DNA from 3 places in the Streptomyces sp. NPDC029169 genome. Region 3 is predicted to be linked to each of the others. Evidence: riboswitches for the same ligand, from Rfam matches in the RefSeq annotation. Region 3 holds a riboswitch; each other region holds the start of a gene.
The links. A riboswitch is a leader RNA that binds a small molecule or an ion and turns the genes downstream of it on or off. The one in region 3 is predicted to bind cyclic di-AMP.

Region 1: it holds a riboswitch for cyclic di-AMP, as region 3 does, so the genes downstream of both, ACZ4VI_RS21415 (M23 family metallopeptidase) here and ACZ4VI_RS25715 (transglycosylase SLT domain-containing protein) in region 3, are expected to answer to the same signal.
Region 2: it holds a riboswitch for cyclic di-AMP, as region 3 does, so the genes downstream of both, ACZ4VI_RS18025 (transglycosylase family protein) here and ACZ4VI_RS25715 (transglycosylase SLT domain-containing protein) in region 3, are expected to answer to the same signal.

Annotation. Positions count from the first base shown of each region.
Region 1 is NZ_JBVHXA010000011.1:105,546-111,225, reverse strand. It holds gene ACZ4VI_RS21430 (bifunctional acetate--CoA ligase family protein/GNAT family N-acetyltransferase) at 1-1,209, opposite strand, end outside; gene ACZ4VI_RS21425 (HPr family phosphocarrier protein) at 1,387-1,668, shown strand; gene ACZ4VI_RS21420 (GntR family transcriptional regulator) at 1,806-2,498, opposite strand; gene ACZ4VI_RS21415 (M23 family metallopeptidase) at 2,679-3,461, opposite strand; cyclic di-AMP (ydaO/yuaA leader) riboswitch at 3,475-3,640, opposite strand; gene ACZ4VI_RS21410 (M16 family metallopeptidase) at 3,837-5,204, opposite strand; gene ACZ4VI_RS21405 (M16 family metallopeptidase) at 5,231-5,680, opposite strand, start outside.
Region 2 is NZ_JBVHXA010000008.1:233,328-239,007, reverse strand. It holds gene ACZ4VI_RS18040 (DUF501 domain-containing protein) at 1-65, opposite strand, end outside; gene ACZ4VI_RS18035 (FtsB family cell division protein) at 124-588, opposite strand; gene eno (phosphopyruvate hydratase) at 677-1,963, opposite strand; gene ACZ4VI_RS18025 (transglycosylase family protein) at 2,259-2,954, opposite strand; cyclic di-AMP (ydaO/yuaA leader) riboswitch at 2,958-3,133, opposite strand; gene ACZ4VI_RS18020 (transglycosylase family protein) at 3,399-4,355, opposite strand; gene ACZ4VI_RS18015 (cytochrome P450 family protein) at 4,470-5,680, opposite strand, start outside.
Region 3 is NZ_JBVHXA010000015.1:126,981-132,660, reverse strand. It holds gene ACZ4VI_RS25725 (SpoIIE family protein phosphatase) at 1-266, shown strand, start outside; gene ACZ4VI_RS25720 (phosphocholine-specific phospholipase C) at 450-2,486, shown strand; cyclic di-AMP (ydaO/yuaA leader) riboswitch at 2,800-2,959, shown strand; gene ACZ4VI_RS25715 (transglycosylase SLT domain-containing protein) at 2,962-3,825, shown strand; gene ACZ4VI_RS25710 (phosphoribosyltransferase family protein) at 3,849-5,126, opposite strand; gene ACZ4VI_RS25705 (CapA family protein) at 5,185-5,680, opposite strand, start outside.

The sequences.
Region 1 (5,680 bases), on a different contig from region 3:
GAAGGAGGAGATGCCGGCGCCGTGCCGGTGCAGCCCGGCGAGGAGCGCGATCCCGATCGCGCCGGACTGGGTGAAGAGCCCGATCCGCCCGGCGGCCGGCATCTGCGGCGCGAGCGAGGCGTTCAGCCGGGCGCCCGCCGAGGTGTTGATGATCCCGAACGCGTTGGGCCCGATGATCCGCATCCCGTACGAGCGGGCCTGCCGTACCAGTTCCCGCTGCCGGTCCCGCCCCTCCCCCGCCCCCGTCTCCGCGTAGCCCGCCGAGAGCACGACGAGCCCCCGCACCCCGTGCTCCCCGCAGTCGGCGACGGCCTCCGGCACGCGCTCGGCGGGGACGGCCACGATCGCGAGGTCCACCGGTTCGCCGATGTCCCCGACGGAGCGGAAGGCCGGCACTCCGTCGAGCGTGCCGGTCTCCTCGGGGAGCGCGCGGTTCACCGCGTACGTACGTCCGGTGAACCCGCCCTCCAGGAGGTTGCGCAGGACCGTCCGGCCGACCCCGCCCGGCGTGCGGCCGGCCCCGACGACGGCGACCGAGCCGGGGGTGAGGAGCCGCTGCACCGAGCGCGCCTCCGCTCGCTGCTCCCGGGCGCGCTGCACGGCGAGGGAGCGGTCGGTGGGCTCCAGGTCGAGGTGGAGCCGGACGGAACCGTCCTCGAAGCTCCGCTTCTGGGTGTATCCGGCGTCGGTGAAGACCTTGATCATCTTGGTGTTCGCGGGCAGCACCTCCGCCGCGAACCGCCGGATGTCCCGCTCCCGTGCCACCGCCGCGATGTGTTCGAGCAGCGCGGAGGCCACGCCGCGCCCCTGGTGCGCGTCCTGGACGAGGAAGGCGACCTCGGCCTCGTCGGCGGGCGCGGAGGCGGGCATGCCCCGGTCGTCGATGCGGTCGTACCGGACGGTCGCGATGAACTCGCCGCCGACCGTCGCCGCGAGTCCCACCCGGTCGACGAAGTCGTGATGGGTGAAGCGGTGCACGTCCTTGGCGGAGAGCCGCGGGTACGGCGCGAAGAAGCGGTAGTACTTCGACTCGTCCGAGACCTGCTCGTAGAAGCTGACCAGGCGGTCGGCGTCGTCGGCGGTGATGGGCCTGATGCGCGCGGTGCCGCCGTCCCGCAGGACCACGTCCGCTTCCCAGTGGTCGGGGTAGGCGTGGTCCGGCCGCTCCGGTCGTTCCGGCTGTGACGGCTGTTCCGACGCGCTCTGCATGGGGCAAGAGTACGGCCGGGGACCGACACGGACACCGGTCGCGCGGCGCCTGGTGCACCATGCAAGGGTGGGAAAACCGATCGGCTCTGGCGCAGGGCCGGAGGTCGGCCACGAGCACTCCGCGACCCATGAGAGACTGGTCTAGACAACCGGCTTTGAGACTTGAAGGGCAACACCATGGCTGAGCGCCGCGTCAACGTCGGCTGGGCCGAGGGCCTGCACGCCCGCCCCGCCTCCATCTTCGTCCGTGCCACCACGGCCTCCGGCGTCCCCGTGACGATCGCCAAGGCCGACGGCAACCCGGTGAACGCCGCGTCGATGCTCGCGGTGCTCGGCCTGGGCGCGCAGGGCGGCGAGGAGATCGTGCTCGCTTCGGACGCCGAGGGCGCCGAGGTCGCGCTCGACCGTCTCGCGAAGCTGGTTGCCGAGGGTCTCGAGGAACTGCCCGAGACCGTCTGACCGAATTTCCGGAGAAGCCGCACACGCCGACATGACGGTGGGTGCGGCTTCTTCGTTTCATCCGGCCGATTTCATGGGAATTCCGCGCAGCACAAAGAAGGCCCTCGAATTCCCGCTCTTTGTATACGGTCCGCTCGTTAATTCCGGGCGGTCGCCGTGTTGACGACGTGTTGCGAAACCCTCACACGCCCCCGCTCCCCGCGCTCCGGAAGCTTCAGCCGGTGCAGGACCAGCGAGCGCTCGGCGTGCATCGCGGTCAGGGCGCGGGCCCGTTCGGCGTCGCCCCGCGCCACCGCGTCCACGATCGCCCCGTGTTCCGCCCATGCCTCGACGGGCTGGGCGGGGGCCTCGACCGCGTACATCCAGGCGATCTTGTGCCGTAGCTGAGTGAGCAGGGCGGTGAGCGCCGGGCTGCCCGAGGCCTGCGCCAGCGTCTCGTGGAACCAGCCGCCGAGCGAGCGCAGATCGTCCCCCTGGCCGCGCCTGGCCCTCTCCTGCCCGAGCCTGACCAGGCCGCGCAGCACCTTGAGGTGCGCCTCGGTCCGGCGCTGGGCGGCGCGGGCGGCGCCGAGCGGTTCCAGGAGAGACCGTACGTCCAGGAGGTCCGCCGCCTCCTGCTCGGTGGGCTCGGCGACGTGGGCGCCGGCATGGCGGCGGGTGATCACGAAGCCCTCGGACTCCAGGGTGCGCAGGGCCTCGCGGACCGGGACGCGGGAGACTCCGTAACGGCGGGCGAGCTGCTCCTCGGTCAGCCGGCTGCCGCGCTCGAAGACCCCGGTGACGATGTCGTCCCGGATCGCCGTGCATACCGAGTGCGCGGGAATGCGCATGTTCGACCTCCGCCATGTGATCCGCGCGAAACCGGTTCTCCGGCGACTCTATTGCAGCGGGGCGGCATTTCCGATGGCTCTTCAGGAATCATGGATATCTTTTGGTCAGCGAAAAGCCCCGGCTCAGTACGAGCCGGGGCTTTTCTGACGCGCTTCTGACGCCTTCTGATGCGGTGTCGGTCAGACGTTCACGCCGCGGGCGCGCAGGTACGCGACCGGGTTGATGTCGGAGCCGTACTCGGCGGTGGTGCGGGCCTCGAAGTGGAGGTGCGGGCCGGTCGAGTTGCCGGTCGAGCCCGAGATGCCGATCTGCTGGCCCGGGGTGACGGACTGGCCGACGGAGACACTGATGGCCGAGAGGTGACCGTACTGGGTGTACGTGCCGTCGTTCATCCGGATGACGATGTTGTTGCCGTACGCGCCGCCCCAGCCGGCCTCGACGACGGTGCCGGAGCCGACGGAGACGACCTTGGTGCCGTAGGCGGCGTGGAAGTCGACGCCGGAGTGGCTGCCGGAGGACCAGAGCGAGCCGCCGGCCTTGTAGCCGGTGGAGACGTACGAGCCGGCAACCGGGAGCTGGAAGGAGTTGAGGCGCCTGCGCTCGGCCTCGCGGGCGGCGCGCTCCTTGGCCTCGCGGATCTCCTTGGCGCGGGCCTCGGCCTTCCGCTTCGCCTCCGCCTTGCGCTTCGCCTCCTCCTTGGCACGGGCCTCGGCCTCGGCCGCCTCGCGCTCCTGGGCGGCGGCCTGGGCGTCGATCGTGTCCGCGAGGGAGTCGGCGGCGACGATCTGGGTCAGGCCGGTGTCCTCGAGGGAGGGGGCGTCCGTGTCGACGGCGAGCGCCGGGGAGGCGAGGGTTCCGATGACGCCGGTGGTGGCGAGGGTCGCGACGCCGGCGAGGCCCGCGCTGCGGCGCGCCAGACGGCTCGGACCACGATGCTTCCCGGTGGCACGGGTGAACGCCATGTAGGGGCTGATCCTTTCCTTCCTTCTCGCCTACCGGGTTAGCTGACGGGTTCGGAGCAGGAAGGTCTCCTACGGGCCCCTCCGCACGGATGCGAAGGCGTCCGATTCACCCCAGGGACTTCGTGTGGGTCCCCGGCTCCCCAGGCTCGCGCCTGACGGGGACTCGGCGATGACTGTCCGATGCCGCGGGTGCGGCGGGTGCAACTGGCGAACAGCCGGATCGACGCTAGGCGGATCGTCCGTCAATCACCAAACAGTCACGCCTGTTTGTAAGACTTGCCACAGGTCATACACGCACCGTCCGCAGCATTTCGGACAAACAGCAGGACCCCGACGTATCGCTACGTCGGGGTCCTTCAGTGGTGCGAAACCTCGTCAGCCGGTGACGACGGTCACTTCGCCGATGCCGAGCGCGCGCACGGGCGCCTCGATCTGCGCCGCGTCGCCCACGAGGACGGTGACGAGACGGTCCACGGGGAAGGCGTTGACGACGGCCGCCGTCGCCTCCACCGTGCCGGTCTCGGCCAGCCGCGCGTACAACTGCGCCTGGAAATCGTCCGGGAGGTGCTGCTCGACCTGATCGGCGAGCGTCCCGGCGACCGAGGCGGCGGTCTCGTACTTGAGCGGCGCCACGCCCACCAGGTTCTGCACGGCCACGTCGCGCTCGGCGTCCGTCAGCCCCTCGGCGGCGAGGGTGCGCAGCACCCTCCACAGGTCGTCAAGTGCCGGACCGGTGTTGGGGGTGTCCACGGAACCGCTGATGGCGAGCATCGAGGCGCCGTTGCCCTTGCCGTCGGAGCGGAGCACCTGGCCGAAGGCCCGGACACCGTAGGTGTAGCCCTTCTCCTCGCGCAGAACGCGGTCGAGGCGGGAGGTGAGCGTGCCGCCGAGGCAGTACGTGCCGAGGACCTGGGCCGGCCAGACGCGGTCGTGCCGGTCGGCGCCGACGCGGCCGATCAGCAGCTGGGTCTGGACGGCGCCGGGGCGGTCGACGATGACGACCCGGCCGGTGTCGTCCGCCGTGATCGGCGGGACGGGGCGGGGCTCGGCGGCGTTCCCGGTCCAGGCGCCCAGCGTCTCGGCGAGGACCTTGTCCAGGTCCACGTCGGTCAGGTCGCCGACGACCACGGCGGTGGCCGTCGAGGGGCGGACGTGCGCCTCGTAGAAGGCACGGACGGCCGCGGCGTCGATCGCCTCCACCGTCTCCTCGGTGCCCTGGCGCGGCCGGGACATCCGGGAGTCGGCCGGGAAGAGCTCCTTGGAGAGCTGCTTGGCCGCCCGGCGGGCCGGGTTGGCCGTCTCGTGCGGGATCTCGTCGAGCCGGTTGCGCACCAGGCGCTCGACCTCGGAGTCGAGGAACGCCGGCGCGATCAGGGCCTCGGAGAGCAGCCCGAGCGCCTTGGGCAGCCGGGAGACGGGGACTTCCAGGGAGACCCGTACGCCCGGGTGGTCGGCGTGCGCGTCGAGCGTGGCGCCGCAGCGCTCCAGCTCGGCCGCGAACTCCTCGGCGGTGTGCTGGTCCGTGCCCTCGGAGAGGGCGCGGGCCATGATCGTGGCGACACCGTCGAGCCCCGCGGGCTCGGCGTCCAGCGGGGCGTCGAGGAGGACCTCGACGGCGACGACCTGCTGGCCGGGGCGGTGGCAGCGCAGCACGGTCAGGCCGTTGTCCAGGGCTCCGCGGTCGGGGGCCGGGAAGGCCCACGGCCTGGCGGTGCCCGGCTTCGGCTGCGGGTGGAACGTCATGCTCGTCAAAGACGCGGCAGCGTCGGTCACTGGTCCGCTCCCTCTTCCTCGTCGCTGTCGCTCTGCTCGCCGCTCTGGTCGGCGTCGCTCTGCTCGGTACCGATGGGTTCGTAGACCAGCACCGCGCGGTTGTCCGGGCGCAGCTGGGCAGCGGCGACCGCGCGCACCTCCTCGGCGGTGACGTCCAGGACCCGGTTGACGGCCGTCAGGGCGAGCTGCGGGTCGCCGAACAGGACCGCGTAGCGGCACAGTTCGTCGGCGCGGCCCGCGACCGTGCCGAGCCGGTCCAGCCACTCGCGCTCCAACTGGGCCTGGGCGCGCTCCATCTCCTCGGGCGTCGGACCGTCGGCGGCGAAGCGGGCCAGCTCCTCGTCGACGGCAGCCTCGATCTCGGGCACCTCGACCCCGCCGGAGGTCTTGACGTCCAGCCAGCCGAGCGAGGGCGCGCCGGCCAGGCGCAGCAGGCCGAAGCCGGC
Region 2 (5,680 bases), on a different contig from region 3:
TCGAAGGCGGCGACGTCCGCCTCGGTCGGCTCGGTGCGTGCGGTCTGCGGAGGGGGCGTTTCCATCGTTACGTCTTGTCTTCTCGTCGGGGGCGGTCGTTGGTCATCATCTCGCGTCGGCGCGCTAGCGGCGCGCGTCCGCGCGGTCGACGCCGTCCCAGAGGTCGGAGTACCAGGGGCGGTCGGCCGCGCCCTGCTCGGTGCGCCGGGCCCGCTCGGCCTCGGGGTCGTTCACGGTGAAACCGGTCTCGCCGGGCACCACGTAGTGCAGGTGCTCACGGGCGAGCCGGCGGATGTACGCGGGGTCCTGGAGGCGGGCCTTCTCGTCCCGCAGCTCCTCCACGCGCGCAGCGGCCTCGGCGGCCTGGCGCTGCTGCTCGGCGATCTCGGCACGCTGGGAGACGTACTGCCGCATGGGGTAGGCGAGCGCGACCACCAGCGAGCAGACGACCAGGGCGAGGAAGGCCGCGCGGCCGGTGAGCCGGGAGCGGCGCGCCTGACGGCGGGTCTGGGAGCGGTAGACACGGGCGGCGGTCTGCTCACCGAGCAGCTTGATCCTGGTCGCGGTCGAGAACCGGTCCCGGGCCATGTGCGCGCCTCCCCTTATACGTACGAACGTCCCCGCACACGGTACGGGACCGCGTGCGGGGACGTAGGTAACCGCGTGTGCTTCGGGATCAGCCCTTGAAGCGCGGGAACGCGCTGCGACCGGCGTAGACCGCCGCGTCGTCGAGGATCTCCTCGATGCGCAGGAGCTGGTTGTACTTGGCGACGCGCTCGGAGCGGGCCGGGGCGCCGGTCTTGATCTGGCCGCAGTTGGTGGCGACGGCGAGGTCGGCGATGGTGACGTCCTCGGTCTCACCGGAGCGGTGGGACATCATGCACTTGAAGCCGTTGCGCTGGGCCAGCTCGACGGCGTCCAGGGTCTCGGTCAGCGAACCGATCTGGTTGACCTTGACGAGCAGCGCGTTGGCGGCGCCGTCCTCGATGCCGCGGGCCAGGCGCTCCGGGTTGGTGACGAACAGGTCGTCGCCGACGATCTGGACCTTGGAGCCCAGCTTGTCGGTGAGGACCTTCCAGCCGTCCCAGTCGTCCTCGAACAGCGGGTCCTCGATGGAGACCAGCGGGTACGCGGAGACGAGCTCCTCGTAGTACTCGGTCATCTCGGCGGCCGAGCGGGACTTGCCCTCGAACTCGTACGAGCCGTCCTTGTAGAACTCGGAAGCGGCGACGTCGAGCGCCAGCGCGATGTCCTTGCCCGGGGCGTAGCCGGCCTGCTTGATGGCCTCCAGGATGAGGTCGAGCGCCTCGCGGTTGGAGTCCAGGTTCGGGGCGAAGCCGCCCTCGTCGCCGAGGCCGGTGGACAGGCCCTTGGTCTTCAGGACGGACTTGAGGGTGTGGTAGACCTCGGTGCCCCAGCGCAGGGCCTCGGAGAAGGACTCCGCGCCGATCGGCGCGATCATGAACTCCTGGATGTCCACGTTGGAGTCGGCGTGCGAGCCGCCGTTCAGGATGTTCATCATCGGAACGGGCAGCAGGTGCGCGTTCGGGCCGCCGAGGTAGCGGAAGAGCGGGAGGTCGGAGGCCTCGGACGCGGCGTGCGCGACGGCGAGGGAGACGCCGAGGATGGCGTTGGCGCCGAGGGAGGCCTTGTTGTCCGTGGCGTCCAGGTCGAACATGGCCTGGTCGATCAGGCGCTGCTCGGTGGCGTCGTAGCCGACGAGCTCCGGCCCGATCTGCTCGATCACGGCGAGGACGGCCTTCTCGACGCCCTTGCCCTGGTAGCGGTTCTTGTCTCCGTCACGGAGCTCAATGGCCTCGAACGCACCGGTGGAGGCACCGGACGGAACGGCAGCACGGCCGGTGCTGCCGTCGTCGAGGCCGACCTCGACCTCGACCGTGGGGTTGCCTCGGGAGTCCAGGATTTCCCGGGCTACGACGACGTCGATGGACGGCACGAGCATCTCCTTCTGGGATGTGACGCTGGATGTGACGCTGCGATGCAAAGTCGCTTCGGCCTTGCGACAAGAGCCTAACCGGCTCCCGGGCTCCAGCCAGCCGGGCGCCCGCCCCCTGGGACGAAAAAGGACCCAAGGGCATGCATCCGGGGGCAAAAGACCCGTACCTACTCATGGGTAACGCTGAACGGGCGGAACCCCGGCCCGGAGCGCACGGGGGGAGTCGCTCCGGACCGGGGTGGTCACCGCGGGAGGGTCGTGGGACCCGTGTGAGCCGCCGGACTCACACGAGCCGCCGGGCTCACTTCAGGTGAAGCTGCTGGCCCGGGTAGATCAGGTCGGCGTCCTCGACGACGTCCTTGTTGAGCTCGAAGAGCTTCTCCCAGCCGCCCTTGACGTCGTGGGCGGCGGCGATCTTGCTCAGGGTGTCACCGGCGACGACCTTGTACTCGCCGTCACCCTTCTTGACCTTCTTGCCGGCCGGGGTGGTGACGGTCTTCTTGGACTCGGCCTTCTTGGACTCGGCCTTCGGGGCGGTCCGCTGCTCGCTGCGGGTCGTCGGCTGCTCGGCCTGACGCTCCGGCTGCTGCGGGGCGCTCTGCTCGGCGGCGCCGCCGTCGTACGCGGCGTTGGAGAGGCCGACGCCGCAGCTCGGCCAGGCACCCTTGCCCTGGCCGGCCAGGACCTTCTCGGCGATCGTGATCTGCTGCGACTTCGAGGCCTGGTCGGCGGTGGCGGCGTACGCGGTGCCACCGTAGGCGGCCCAGGTGGAGGCGGCGAACTGCAGGCCGCCGTAGTAGCCGTTGCCGGTGTTGATGGACCAGTTGCCGCCGGACTCGCACTGGGCGACGGTGTCCCACTCGGAGGTGGTGGCGGCCGAGGCGGACCCGGCGGTCATCAGCGGGGCGGCGACGGCGACACCGGCGACACCGGCGAGGGCGACGGCGCGGGTGGCCTTGGAGGGACGACGGTGTTTGCCCTTGGCGGAAAACAGCATGGGACTTCTCCTCACCGACGCCTACGAGGTGAGCTGTCGGGTTCGGGCCATGTGAGTTGCCCGGCCGCGCGACCCAGCGCGCGGCTTCACCCCAAGCCGGTCCGTCGGCCGTCTGTCTCAACGGCCGGGGACGGCACTTACCTTGGGTCCCCCGCTCCTGCCTTCGGCGCATGACGCGACGACTGTTCCCATCGGCCGACGGCAGGATTCGGCGTACCGGTCGACGGGGCCCGCGGTGGCGAGCGGTGACGACCGTAGACACAGACCCGGGGGAAGTTCAAAGACGCCCATGGGGGACAAAACGCCCCTACTCGCTTCGGGACGAAGGGTGTTTACGCAGGTGAGAGGTGACGGAAGCAGAGTTTGCGGACGAGGCGCGCCAGTTGAGACAAAGAGACTCATGTCTCACTTGAACAGAACCGGACATACGACCCCGAACTGCCCCTACTTCGGGGCTGTCTCGCTCACGAGGTCGATGTCGAGGTCGAGGCTCTGGCCAGGGAGGATGAGGTCGGGGTCGTCGCCCACCGTCGCGCGGTTGGCGTCGTAGAGGGCACTCCAGCCACCCGGGAGCTCGTTCTCCTGGGCGATCTCGGTGAGGTTGTCGCCCGGCTTGACGGTGTATTCGCCGATAGCGTCCCGAATGTTCCGAGAAGCCCTGTTGTCCGGAGTGTCCCTACTGCCGTCCGGATTCATCGAATCCGCGCCAGGTGCCGGCACATCGGACGGGGAGGCATGTCGGCCCGTTTCAGGCGCCTTGTCCGTATGACCCGTCTCCTCCGGGGCGGCGTCACCACGGTGCTTGCCGGTGCCCTCGGTCACGGGCGCGGACGGCGTGACGGTCGGGGACGGGGCCCCGGGGGTCGCAGAGGCGTCCGGCTGTGCGGGCGCGGCCGAGGGGCTGGAGGAAGGACTGGAAGAGGCCTCGGAGTCGGCCGGGAGGCCGACGGTCCGGTTCGACTCCGGGAGCGGACCCGTGGGCTCCACCGGCGTGACGGCCGGACCGGGGTCGACATCGGGCGTGGCGCCGCCCTTCGTGAGCCCGGCGATCGGGGCACAGGTCGCCCACTGCGTGTCACCCGCGGCGAACGCCTTCTCGGCCACCGCGATCTGCTGGGCACGGCTGGCGAGGTCCGCGCTCGTCGCGTACGCCAGACCGCCGTACCTCTCCCAGGTCTCCTGGGTGAACTGGAGCCCGCCGTAGAGCCCGTTGCCGAAGTGGGCGCTCCACAGGCCGCCCGACTCGCACTCGGCGACGCGGTCCCAGGTCGCGGCATCGGCGGCGGAGGCCGAGCCCGCACCCAGGAGGGGCAGCGCGAGGGCCGATCCCGTCACGCCTGCGGCGACGACGATGGCGGGTGCCTGGCGGGGTCTGCGGTGTCGTCCGTTCCCGGAGCGCATGCGGAGCTGCCTTTCGCGTGACTGCTGAGGTGACGGTGAACGTAGCGGCATTCGAACGTCAGTCACAAGTCGATGCAGCGGAGATCACGTAAAAGTCACAGTCTTGACGACCCGTCAGTTCGCAACTGGTGCGAACTCGACAGGAAGCGTGCGCAATCCACGCATGATGAGCCCGCCGCGCCACCGCAGATCGGCAGGATCGACGGCAAGTCGCAGGTCGGGCAGGCGAGTCAGCAGCGTCGCGAGCGCGATCTGCCCTTCGAGCCTGGCGAGCGGGGCGCCGATGCAGTAGTGGATGCCGTGCCCGTAGCCGAGGTGCTGGTTGTCGCGCCGGGACAGATCGAGCGTGTCCGGCTCGTCGAAGCGCGCCGGGTCGCGGTCGGCGGCGGCCAGCACGACGAGGACCGGGTCGCCGGCCGGGATCTCCTGCCCGCCGATCGTCAGCGGCTCCATGGCGTACCGCCAGGTCGCCAGCTCCACCGGCCCGTCGTAGCGCAGCAGCTCCTCGACGCCGGTCTCCAGGAGGTCCCGTTCCCCGGCGGCGAGCGAGGCCTGGAGGCGGGCGCGCTGGTCGGGATGGCGAAGCAGGGCGTACACCCCGTTCCCGACCAGGTTGACGGTGGTCTCGAAGCCGGCGAAGAGAAGGATGAAGGCCATCGCGGCGGCCTCGTTCTCGGTGAGGTGCTCGCCGTGGTCGGAGGCCTTGATGAGCCCAGAGATCAGGTCGTCGCCGGGATCGAGCCGCTTGCGGTGGATCAGCTCCGCGAGATAGCCGCGCATCTTCTTGACCGACCGCGCCACCCCGCCGCGCGGCCCTCCGCCGTGCCGGATCATCATCCCGGCCCAGTCCCGGAAGTCGTCCTGGTCCTCGCGCGGCACTCCGAGCAGGTCGCAGATGGCGTAGATGGGCAGCGGGAAGGCGAACTCGTGGATGAGGTCGGCGGTGCCGTTGGCCGCGAACGAATCGATGAGCTGGTCCGTCAGCTCCTGCACCCGGGGCGCGAACTCGGCGACGCGGCGCGGGGTGAACGCCTTGGAGACCAGCCGGCGCAGCCGGGTGTGGTCGGGTGGGTCGATATTGAGCAGATGCGTCATCAGCTCGGCCTTGCGCTCCCCCGGGATCCCGGTCTTGCCCTTGGCGTGCGAGGGCTCGTCGTGATGCGCCGGGTTCTTCGACAGCCGCGGGTCGGCGAGGGCCTGCCGGGCGTCCGCGTACCGCGTCACCAGCCAGGCGTCGACCCCGCTGGGCAGCTTCGCCCGGTGCACGGGCGCGTGCTCGCGCAGCCAGGCGTAGGCGGGGTACGGGTCGGTGGCGAACTCCCAGG
Region 3 (5,680 bases):
AGTGGGGGCTCGCCCCCTATCCGTACACGACGACCCGTCTGGCGCCGGGCGAGACGCTGCTGCTCTACTCGGACGGGCTGGTCGAGAAGCCGGGCGAGGACTTCGATCTCGGGCTCGCGCGCCTGGCCGCCGCCTTCGCCGACGGCCCGCCCGGACTGGAGGAGCTGGCCGACCACCTCCTCGACTCGCTCACCGGCGGCCCGCACGCGGAGGACGACGCGGCACTGCTGATGCTGCGCCGGGACGGCGCCGGACCGGCGTCGTAGCCGGGGAGTACCGTACGCGCCCGCCCCGCATTGGTTCATTTGGGAACCAATCAGATACCACCAACTGCCGCCCCTCGTAAGTTCACCCAAGACTTACCGCACGGTCGTATACCTTTAAGCCCCCCTCCCTCATTCTGTCCACCGTGTGCCATCAGGGCACCGGGTGACACGAGAGGCGGGGCATTGACTTCCATCAGCCGCAGGGGATTCGTCGGGATCGGGGCAGGGATCGGGGCAGGCCTCACGGCCGGCGCGGCGCTGCCCACGGGCACGGCGTCGGCCGCCGCAGCCGCCGCGACCGGCACCATCACCGACGTCAAGCACGTCGTGATCCTCATGCAGGAGAACCGCAGCTTCGACCACTACTTCGGCAGGCTGCGCGGCGTCCGCGGCTTCGGCGACCGGGCCGCGGGCAACACCCCAGGCGGCTGGGGCACCTTCAACCAGCCCAACTGGGGCGGCCGGCAGTACCCGTGGAAGCTGAGCGCCACCCCACCGGCGGGCGGCGTCGACGGCGAGACCCTGGCCCAGTGCAACGGCGACCTCCCGCACAGCTGGACCTCCCAGCACGCGGCGTGGAACAAGGGCCGGATGGACAACTGGGTCACGGGCGTCGGCAACACCCGCACCCTCGGCTATCTCGACCGCGGCGACATCCCCTTCCACTACGCCCTCGCCGACAACTACACCGTCTGCGACGCGTACTTCTGCTCGGCGCTCAGCGCCACAGGGCCCAACCGCACCTTCCTGTGGAGCGGCAAGATCGACGCCGCCAGCAAGGACGGCGGCGAGGAGTCCGGGCTGACCTGGGAGACGTACGCCGAGGCGCTCCAGCGGGCCGGCGTGAGCTGGAAGGTCTACCAGAACGCCCAGGACAACTACGGCGACAACGGCCTCGCATACTTCAAGAAGTTCACCGACGCGCGGCCCGGCGACCCGCTGTACGACCGCGGGATGGGTTCGGTGCCGAAGGTCACCGGCTCCACTCCGGACGACATCGCCGCCGCGATCCGCGCCGACGTCGTCGCCGGGACCCTTCCGCAGGTCTCCTGGGTGGTGGCGAGCGAGGCGTTCTCCGAGCACCCCTACGCCCCGCCCGGTGACGGCGCGCACTTCGTGGACCTCGTCTACCGCGCACTGGCCGCGAACCCCGAGGTCTTCGACTCGACGGTACTGTTCCTCAACTACGACGAGAACGACGGGTTCTTCGACCACGTGCCGCCGCCGGTCGCCCCGCCCGGCACCCCCGGCGAGTACATCGACGGCGTGCCGATCGGCCTGGGCTTCCGCGTCCCGATGATCGTCATGTCGCCCTGGACGCGCGGCGGCTGGGTCAGCTCCGAGGTCTTCGACCACACGTCCGTGCTGCGCTTCATGGAGACCTGGACGGCCGCCCTCGGCACCCCCGCCACCTGCCCGAACATCAGCGCCTGGCGGCGGAAGGTGACCGGCGACCTGACGGGTGTCTTCGACTTCGCGCATCCGGTGTACGGCGTCCCCTCGGGCCTCCCGTCCACCGCCAGGGTCATCGGGCAGTCCACCTGCGGCCCGCTGCCCAACCCGGTGCCGCAGGACAATGCCCTGCCCGCGCAGGAGTCCGGCAGCCGCCCGGCGCGCGCCGTGCCGTACCAGGTCAACGGAAACCTCGACCGGTTCGAGTTCGGTGCGGCGGGCAAGATCCTCGCCTGGTTCTCGATGACGAACCAGGGCGCGCAGGCGAAGCGGGCCGCGCACTTCACGATCCACCCGCACCAGCACCGGGACACGGCGGCCTGGCAGTACACGGTCGACCCGGGTGCCACGTCGACGGACTACTTCAACATCGGGCTCGGCTCCGGCTCGGGCAAGTACGACATCTCGATGATGGGCCCCAACCGCTTCCTGCGGCGCTTCATCGGCGACGCCTCGAAGGCGGGCAAGGCGATCGAGGTGGCGGCGCGGTTCGCGACCGAGCCCGGCACCGGGAAGACGGCGATCTGGTTCAAGATGACCAACACCTCCGCCGGGCCGGTGACCTTCACGATCCGCTCGGACGCCTATCGCACGGACGGGCCCTGGACGTACACGGTCCCGGCGAGCTCCTCCCGCGAGGACTTCTTCAACGCCGTCGCGTACAGCAACGGCTGGTACGACTTCACGATCCTCGCCGACATCGACGGCACCTGGTCGCGCCGCTACACCGGTCACATCGAGACGGGGGCCCCGAGCATCACGGGCTGAACGTATTCCCACAGTTCCAGCCAAAAGGGACACAAGGGTATTTACACGCCCTTGTGTCCCTTTTCTCGACCCAGCTGAATTTCCTGGAATGACCGTTTTGGCTTCCCGGGTGACATGAATCACGTGGGGCTGCCTGCGGCCCTCGGGGCACCCCCCTTCCCTTGTACCGCAAGGAAGTTCGGCGCGGTCGGGGCCGCGAGAAACGCGGCGATGAATTCTGTACACATTGCCCACCCGTGCCGAGTCTTGTTCCGGTCGACATTTCTCGCCTACGGTCACCTCGACCCGGACGGAACGCCGAATCCTGCCACCGTCCGATAAACCCCCCATTTACCCGTCGGCAGGAGCGGGGGACCCAGTTTTTTCGCCGGTCCGGATTCCCGGAGCGGCTAGGGGTGAAGCCGCACGCGTGCGGCCGGGCAGCTCCAGCCCTAACCCGACAGCTCACCCCGCAGGCGCCGGAGAGGAATCCTTCATGCCCGCTCACGGTAAGCACCGGCGCCCCAAGCGACGTCCCCTCACCCGCGGTATCGCCCTCGCGAGCACGGGTGGCGCCGCACTGGCCCTCCCCCTCGTCGCCACGGCCACCGCGCACGCGGCGCCCAGCGCGGCCCCCAAGACGGCACCCGTCGAGAAGACCGTCTTCAGCGCGCCCGCGAAGATCGCGGAATCGATTCCCACCGCGCAGAATTCCGCCCCCAAGACCTATACCGTCGTCCGCGGCGACTCCCTTTCCGTGATCGCGGACGAACAGAATGTTCGAGGCGGCTGGAAGGCCCTGTACCGGGCGAATCGCGAAGCTGTCGGTGACAACCCGTCACTTATTCACCCCGGGCTCGAACTCACCCTTCGCGGGAAGTCCGTGAGTGCTCCGAAGAAGCCGGCGTCGCAGCCGAAGTCCTCGGCCCGTAAGTCGAGTACGGACCGGGCCGACCGCTCGCAGCGGGCCGCCGCCCCCGCCAAGGCCGCCCCGGCTGCCAAGGCAGCCCCCGCCGCCAAGCCCGCGGCCAAGAGCTACACCAACGACCTGGACGGCTGGATCCGCGAGTCGCTGGACGTCATGGCGCAGTACGGCATCCCCGGTTCGTACGAGGGGATCCACCGCAACATCATGCGCGAGTCCTCCGGCAACCCGCAGGCCATCAACCTCTGGGACTCCAACGCCGTCAAGGGCACCCCGTCCAAGGGTCTCCTCCAGGTCATCGAGCCGACGTTCCTGGCCTACCACGTGCCGGGCACCTCGATGGACCTCTTCGACCCGGTCGCCAACATCACCGCGGCCTGCAACTATGCGGCGGACCGCTACGGCTCGATCGACAACGTCAACGGGCCGTACTGACAGCCGCTCCTGAGGCACCGGCTCTAGAAGTGGTCGGCGAACCAGCCGGCGGCGAGTTCGCCGACCTGTTCCAGCGTGCCCGGCTCCTCGAAGAGGTGGCCGGCGCCCGGAACGACGACGAGCCGGTTCTCGCAGCGGAGTTGACGCTGGGCCTCCTCGTTCAGGTCGCGTACGAGCGGGTCGTGGCCCCCCACGATCAGCAGTGTGGGGGCGCGTACCTGGGCGAGGCGGGGTCCGGCGAGGTCCGGGCGGCCGCCGCGGGAGACCACGGCGGCCACCTCGGACAGCGGGTCGCCCGCGGCCCACAGCGCTGCCGCGGCGCCGGTGCTGGCTCCGAAGTAGCCGGTGCGCAGCCCGTCGAGGCCGGGCTGCCGGCCCAGCCAGTGCGTGGCCCGGGCCAGCCGGTCGGCCAGTAGCTCCGTGTCGAAGACATTGGCGCGGTCGGCCGCCTCGTCCTCGGTGAGCAGGTCGAACAGGAGCGTCCCGAGACCGGCGCGGTTCAGGCTCTCGGCGACGGCCCGGTTGCGGGGGCTGTGCCGGCTGCTGCCGCTGCCGTGGGCGAACAGCACGACACCCGGGGCGTCGTCGGGCACCACGAGGCGGCCCGCGACCTGCACCTCCCCGGCCGGGATGCGCACCTCCGGGTCCTCGGCGCCCGAGCCCTGACCGGCGTGGTGGCGCTCCAGGCAGGCGACGACCTCCTCGTCCGAGGTCTGTGAGAAGTCCTGGTAGAACTGGCCGATCGCGTAGAAGAACTCCGGCTCGTGGACGCTGACGGCCTCGTCGGCCTCCCGGCCGATCCGCTCCCGCCAGTCGTGCGGCGCGACGGGCACCGCGAGGACGATACGGGCGGCCCCCTGGGCCCGGACGACCCGGCAGGCGGCGACCGCCGTGGCGCCCGTCGCCAGGCCGTCGTCCACGACCACGGCGGTCCGGCCGTCGAGCCGGGCGGCGGGCCGGTCGCCGCGGTAGCGCTGGGCCCGCTGCCCGAGCACGACGCGCTCGCGTGCCTCGACGACGGCGAGGTCGCGGTCGGAGACCCGGGTGTCGGCCAGGACGTGGTCGTTGAGGACGCGCACGTCCCCCTCGCCGATGGCTCCCATGGCCAGCTCCGGCTGGAAGGGCACCCCCAGTTTGCGTACGAGACAGACGTCCAGCGGAGCCCCCAGCGCGTCGGCGACCTGTTCGGCGACCGGCACGCCGCCGCGGGGAAGTCCCAGGACCACGACGTCATGGCCCTTGAGATGGGTCAGGCATGCGGCGAGTTGCCGTCCGGCGTCCGTGCGATCGGTGAAGTACATGTCCCGCTCGTCTCCCTGGTCCGGAGCGTGCGCGCGGGCGGATGCGCGCCGTCGCCTGTCAGGCGGGGCGTGCGACGAGGGTTCCGTCCTCGTCGAGGTCGACCCGTGCGCCGTAGGGCCGGCTCGTCCGGCCGAGTACGTCGTGGAGCCAGCGCGCGTCACGGCCGGGGGCGTGTTCCAGCCGCATGCGCCGGGCCCGCAGAGGAATCATGCGTACCTCCTGGAGTCCGCCGTCCTCGGGCCTCACCGAGACGAGGTGGAGCAGCCGCAGGTCGTCGCGGTACTGCTCGTAGCCGGTGATGCCCTCGTAGTCGTTGATCAGGTCGCCGCAGCCGTGGAGCACGAGCCTGCCCCGGTAGACCTCCACGGGCCGGGGGTGGTGCGAGGAGTGGCCGTGCACCACGTCGGCGCCGGCGTCGATCAGTGCGTGCGCGTAGTCGACGTCGGCGCGGGAGAGCGCGTACCCCCAGTTCGGGCCCCAGTGCAGCGACACCATGACGATGTCGCCGGGGCGCCTCGTGTCCCGGATCCGGGTGACGAGACGGCCGGCGGCG